3 regions of the Paenibacillus sp. ClWae2A genome follow, and region 1 is predicted to be linked to each of the others. Evidence: riboswitches for the same ligand, from Rfam matches in the RefSeq annotation. Region 1 holds a riboswitch; each other region holds the start of a gene.

Evidence for each region. Region 1 has a riboswitch for cyclic di-AMP ahead of QVE09_RS04210 (3D domain-containing protein). Riboswitches for the same ligand answer to the same signal wherever they lie in the genome.
Region 2: it holds a riboswitch for cyclic di-AMP, as region 1 does, so the genes downstream of both, QVE09_RS08385 (C40 family peptidase) here and QVE09_RS04210 (3D domain-containing protein) in region 1, are expected to answer to the same signal.
Region 3: it holds a riboswitch for cyclic di-AMP, as region 1 does, so the genes downstream of both, QVE09_RS30710 (C40 family peptidase) here and QVE09_RS04210 (3D domain-containing protein) in region 1, are expected to answer to the same signal.

Annotation. Positions count from the first base shown of each region.
Region 1 covers NZ_JAULSQ010000001.1:1,017,516-1,019,717, reverse strand. The annotation lists gene QVE09_RS04215 (amino acid ABC transporter ATP-binding protein) at 1-437, shown strand, start outside; cyclic di-AMP (ydaO/yuaA leader) riboswitch at 656-851, shown strand; gene QVE09_RS04210 (3D domain-containing protein) at 854-1,525, shown strand; gene QVE09_RS04205 (polysaccharide deacetylase family protein) at 1,633-2,202, opposite strand, start outside.
Region 2 covers NZ_JAULSQ010000002.1:532,441-534,642, forward strand. The annotation lists gene pelA (pectate lyase) at 1-421, opposite strand, end outside; cyclic di-AMP (ydaO/yuaA leader) riboswitch at 850-981, shown strand; gene QVE09_RS08385 (C40 family peptidase) at 987-1,451, shown strand; gene QVE09_RS08390 (carboxymuconolactone decarboxylase family protein) at 1,525-1,854, opposite strand; gene QVE09_RS08395 (hypothetical protein) at 1,996-2,202, opposite strand, start outside.
Region 3 covers NZ_JAULSQ010000023.1:18,414-20,615, forward strand. The annotation lists gene QVE09_RS30705 (GNAT family N-acetyltransferase) at 1-8, opposite strand, end outside; gene QVE09_RS30710 (C40 family peptidase) at 364-834, opposite strand; cyclic di-AMP (ydaO/yuaA leader) riboswitch at 838-975, opposite strand; gene QVE09_RS30715 (hypothetical protein) at 1,230-2,072, opposite strand; gene QVE09_RS30720 (M1 family metallopeptidase) at 2,083-2,202, opposite strand, start outside.

The DNA.
Region 1 (2,202 bases):
AAAACATCACGATTGCTCCGATTAAAGTGAAGAAACAATCGACTCAGGAAGCGGAAAAAATTGCTGCTGATTTGCTTAACACCGTGGGCTTGTACGATAAAAAAGATACATTCCCGAATCAGCTGTCTGGTGGACAGAAACAGCGGATCGCCATTGCTAGAGCATTGGCCATGCAGCCGCATGTGATGCTGTTTGACGAGCCTACGTCGGCACTGGACCCTGAGATGGTCGGCGAAGTGCTGGATGTCATGAAACGTCTTGCAGAAGGCGGAATGACGATGGTCATCGTAACACATGAGATGGGTTTTGCACGTGAAGTGGGAGACCGAATCCTGTTCATGGATGGCGGGGTTATTGTGGAAGAGGGAACACCTGATGAGGTTTTTGGAGCTCCAAAAAATTCACGTACACGTGATTTTCTTGCCAAAGTACTCTAAATGAAGTGATCAAATAGCGTTACTGACTTCGAGTCGGTAACGCTATTTTTTATGGATAATAATCACGTATGGATTCGAAAAAGTAACTTTTCTGTTACCAAATATTAAGGAATCGGGTCGTCCCACATTTCTAAAGTATCCAGTATTCTTACATATGATGACATGTTAAAAACCACTTGGTAAGAATTACTACAAGTTCAGGTTACAAAATTGTGATATATTGAACTCTGCCGAAACTTCCGGACAGGGAGTGCGGGGGATGTAACGATGCAGATTGTGCAGGGGAAGATCTACAGCACACTGCTTGGGGTGAATTAGGGGTACATATCGTTTCAAATGTAATGATGAACCTATAGGGTGGGCTCCTCATCCGAATCCGACAACTAACTTCGCAGGCATAATGAGGGAGGAAGACCATGATTAACAAGAAACGTATAGCCAAAACAGCAGTGGCATTAATGACAACAGCAATGCTCATTCAAGCCGTTCCGGCTCACGCCGATTCAGTTCATGTGGCCAAAGAGGGGGATACCTTCTACACCTTATCGAAACAATACGGAGTAGCAATCAACACATTAGTTAAAGCAAACAACGACATCTCGCCTTACAACATTTATCCTGGTTTGAAAATTACGATTCCCGGTAAGGCAAACAATGTAGCTGCCGCCGCGGCGGAGAGCAAGACCCAAGCCAACACGGTTACCACAGCAAGCTTGGACGTTAACACAGATAACAAAGTGGTTCAAGCCTGGGGTAAAACATTCGATTACAGCAAAGCTGTGAACGTGAAAGCAACGGCATACTCTGCAGATCCGTCTGAAAATGGAGGATGGGGTGCAGTCGATTATTTCGGGAATGACCTTGAACTGGGTACGATTGCAGTTGATCCAAGTGTGATTCCACTTGGAACCAAAGTGCTGGTAACTGGTCACAGCCATCCAGGATTGCCAAAACAGGCTTTTGTAGCCACAGCACGTGATGTGGGCAGTGCAATCAAGGGACACCGTATCGATATCTTCATCCCTGGTAGCAAACAGTCCGTAAGCACATTTGGATTTCAGGATATCGAGTTGTACATTCTGAAGTAGAGCGTAAATTACATCTAATGAATTCAAACAGGGTGTCTGCCAGTCGCTAACTTGCGATTGAACAGGCACCCTTTTAATATTCTCATTTATTTCCTGTCACGGTCATCCTAATCTTTGGCCTTTGGCAATCCCAGCATTTCGTCCAAGGTGACCAGTTCATATCCCCGGTTACGCAGTTCCTCAATAATTTCTGGCAAAGCCTCAATCGTGCCGTTCAGGTTTGATCCTACACCGCCTCCAGCATGTTGCAGAACGATGGAGCCAGGTTTCACGGCAGATAGGATGTTATCCTTCACCTGTTCCTTTGAAAGGCCTTTCCAGTCCAGTGAGTCTACGTTCCAGTTCACAATGCTATAGTGTTGTCTGGCAGCCCATCTCAACTGTTCTTCATTAATGTCTCCATAAGGTGGCCGAATCATCTTGGGCGTATATCCCGCCAAACGTCGAATAATATTCCCGGTATGTAAAATTTGTTTGCGAAAGGCATTCATCGACAGCTTACTGAATTCAGGATGATTGTAGCTGTGATTACCAACCATATGCCCTTCCTTAACGATGCGTTTTACCAGATCGGGATGTTTCTCGGCACGACTACCTACGATGAAGAATGTAGCTCTGACATTGTATTTCTTCAATATATCCAGCACCTGTGGAGTAAACCTTGGATCAGGTACATC
Region 2 (2,202 bases), on a different contig from region 1:
TCATTACGTTAATCATGGCATCATCATTGTAAGTAATGTGCTTGTGATATCCAGAGCTTTGGTAAACTTGTGGCCATCCGCCGTTTGAATACTGCATGTTGATCAAAAAGTTAATTCCTTTGATTGCAGCTGTGGAGTATCGCGGATCATTCGTCTTTTTAAATTCCTTCGCCAATCTTCTAATTTCTGAGTATGTAGCCTTGTTGTCTATCGTGGACTTCGCCCACTCTCCACTTGTCTGTTTATAATCCTTCCTCCAACCTCCATCCGGCAGCTGGTTCTTCAAAATATCAGAAATACTCGCTGTAGTACCCGATGCATCCGCAGCAGATACCGTCCCTATAGGGAGAACTGCCATTCCAATTGCTGAGAACACCATCGTACATGCCAGGACAAAAGTAATTATTTTCTTCGCTTTCAAATGTAACACTCTCCTAGGTTCGTTTTTATAAATCTCCCACTTCTACTTTACCTATGATACGTGTCCCCAACCCCCCCTTTTTTTGTATTTTCGCATAATAAAATCAATTTAAATCCAATATATGGATTGGATAATCAGATAATATGCAAAAAATCGATTTTTGTCAATATATGCAACTTAATGAATATAATCTCTCTAATCCTACATAACGGAATAGTTCTTTTAACTCATGACAAACCTATTTATTTATCCAAATTCATCTTAAACGAATCAATAATGACGTTTTTGTCATGAATGATACCCAAACTTGATCCCTTCTTTCATATAAAAACCTTAATTCCGCTAACATTGAGGTATTAAGAAAGGGTTTAAATGGGTTTGACAATTACGCATTTATGCAATATAGTTTCAAATAGTTACAAAAACTTAATTATTCATTGCCGAGTTTCATGTTTGAAAACGGGGGAACCATTTTGGGTGAATTATTCTTATACATAGGAAATATAGGGAACCTTCTACCGAACCCTTAGCTAACTCCGTAGGCATCGAAGGGAGAACATTGATTTTGAAAAAACTGATTATCTCCATTTTTGGAGCAGCTGTATTATTTACATCCGGGGCAACAAGCACAGAGGCAAGCAGTATCAACTCCGTAGTGAACAACATGACAGGTATACCTTACAAATGGGGTGGCACGACTGTAGCCGGCTTCGACTGTTCCGGGTTTATGAGATATATTTTCAACAAATACAGCATTGAATTGCCACGTACTTCGCAACAGCAAGCCAAAGCAGGTACTCCGGTAGCCAAAAGCAATGTTCGGACAGGTGATCTGGTGTTCTTTAATACAACAGGCAAAGGCATTTCACATACAGGTGTATATATCGGCGGCGGACAATTCGCTCACGCCTCCAGCAGCAAAGGTGTAAGCATCACGAAGTTATCGAATCCATACTTCAATGATCGTTACGTAACAGCACGTCGGGTAACTGGACAGTTTATGTACGATAAAATGTTGGGTAAAATGTAATTCACACACAAAAAGGCATCGGTTATTAACCGGATGCCTTTTTTGTACTTAAAAATGTATGTTGCATTGCTTACTAATGCAACGCCTTCTGCACTCGCATCGCACCCTGAGACAGGGCATGTCCTCCTCCAACAGCTCCGGCCACGGCTACGGTCTCCATGATCTCCTGATCTGTGGCACCCTTGGCACGGGCTTCTTCTACATGGTAGAAGGTACATACCTCATTGTTGGCAAACAATCCAATGCCGAGCGCAATTAATTGTTTTGTCTTCGCATCAATCACGCCAGGTTGGAAACATTCTCCGGTAAACTCATGATACGACTTCACCACACCTGGCAGTACATCGCTTAATGCTCCAATCTGATCCTTGTAGGCATAAACTTTATCATTCATCAATGTCATCGCTTGTAGCACACCCTCTCGGCTATAGTTACAGATCTTCCTCACTGTACCTATCTTCTCTCCCAAGTGAGTCAATTATGCCAACAAATCATGGTAATTCCAAACATTTAACGCTTATGGCTCTGCCATAATTATAAACTGTTACTCACTAAGTGGACTCTGGCGCGGCTCGCTGAACAGCTGATATCGGTAACTGCGATCCAGCTTGACGACACGTCTATTCTGACGACGGATAAGTACCTGCTCGCCATCCCAGGCAACAACAATCCCGGTTACATCGTTTGACTCCAGCTCGTCCCGTACTACTCTTACTTTCTCACCTGACAGACGCAGGGCGTCCAATTCTGT
Region 3 (2,202 bases), on a different contig from region 1:
TCCTTCATACACCTGCATGCTCCTTTCCTTGAAACAGAACTCTCTTTTCACTCTACAAAAGAGATATTCATTTAGCAAGTCTTCCTTCCCAAGAAAAAAAATGAAACAAAAGTTCCGGTAATTTCGTTTATATTATAACGGGATGGGTAAAAACATCATAAGGGCACGGACGAACGAACGCAAAATGAACCTGTTGATGTCGCAGGATATGCCCCGAGTATAACTTGCAACATGAATAAGGATTGAAGCACAAAAAAACCGCCGGATACATTCCTGCGGAGAATGTACCGGGCGGTTCTGTTATGCTTCTTGCTTCGTTCCAGTATGGTTAATGGTTACAGCATCATGTTGCTCAGCTTGTCCCTAGTCAAGGGCCAGTGATTCATATGCGTCCGTGCTCATAATCCGTTTCGCGCCAACATAACGATTGGCCCAGTAGTTTTCACTCAATGCACTGATCGTAACACCTTTGGAAGAAGATGAGTGTGCGAACTTTCCATCCCCTACAAAGATTCCTACATGAGATACGCCTTTACCTGTTGTATTAAAGAATACCAGATCGCCAGCTCTCATTTCCATGCGGGATACGGAATCACCCATGTCGAATTGGGAACTGGATTGGCGAGCCAAATCAATACCCAACTTGTCGAATACATACCGTGTAAATCCGGAGCAGTCAAAGCCGTTGAGCGTTGTTCCTCCACTTTGATATGTAGTTCCCATTGCTGAATCAATTACTTTGTCCATCTTAGAATCTGCGAATGCGCTACCTGCACCAAGCGATAATGCGAATGTGATGCTAAGTACAGCTGCGGTTAATTTCTTCTTGAACAAGAGATATTCCCCTTCCAACGCCTGCGAGGTTAGCTTAAGGATTCGGTTGAAGGTCCCCTATGATCCCTCTGTAGCAAGATCAATTCACCCATAACTGGTTCCCCCGCTTCCCAGGTGCCAGGAATTTGGCTATGCTAGTTATGCACCTGCGAAATCAAGAAATGACGATTTAATTTTAAGTAGTTACAAATATGAATGTAAAGATTACAAAGTTGTTACTAAAAACTCACTGCGATTATTGTAACAGAGGAGTACGGCTTTGGCAACGTTTAGCAACAAATTTAGCAAAAAAAACCTCGACCTTTGACGGGGAAAGGTTGAGGTTTGCCTATTTATAAGTACATATTAGGCCATGAGTTTAACATGTGATGGTAACAATTTTTAAACTATCTGCTCTAACCTTTGGATGTTTTGGACTGCCATAACCGGAAATGGGCGCATATTTTCCACAGGCTCAATAGACATCTGGCAAGTGGATACGTCTGTTGTAGTATAAGTCCGGTGAGTCCTGTTAGTAACCATGAGGCTGAAGTGAATGCCCCGAAGATAAGCAGATGAATACCGCCCAGCAGCAGTGCAATGCCGATCACGGTGACGAGATGACGCAGTGCAATCCAGAGCGCTTTGAGTGTGCCGTGAGCGCCGCCTTCTCCTTCTGGTGCCGACACACCGAACTGCATGTAGAGCAGGGCATGGTGGATGATCCAACCATATACAATCCAGGCAGCAACATAAGGTATACCAGGCAAAAGTAATTGAAGGGAATGAAATCCGTCCATGAGAATCGAGTAAAGCTTCGGTATGAGCCAGTAGGCGGGCAGAAGTATCAATAAAGTACGTATGGTGTGGAGCAGCAGCATCGGTTTCCACAGATTTTTGATTCCGCGGACGAAGGGGATGCGCTCTTCTGTAGAATTAAAGTGCTGAAGTGAGTAGAGCAGTCCTGCCTGAATGAGGGGGCTGATCAACATGCGAGCCAGCAGCATGCCCCCCAGAATCCATAGATAACGATGAACCTCCGGATGGGTAGACAGGTTAAGTTGACTTTCCATTTTGAACAAAAGTGTACTCAGCTCCCCGGCATCAGCATCTGGATAGCGCAGGAGTAGTGGGATGACCGCCGATTGTACCATTCGATAGAAGAAATATCCCCAAATGAGTTGATAAAGAAATAAGAGTGCGGCAATGAACATATGCTGACGGACGAGAAACCAGCCTTCACGTATTTTCGCTTTCACCGTTTCCACCTCACCATGACAGACCTCCGAATATGGCTTCTATTAGTTTGGTTACACTCATGCTCCAGCGGGACTTCGTCTGCTCATCCAGTCCGGATTTCAGGAAATTATTCATATGGCGGTTCTCCAG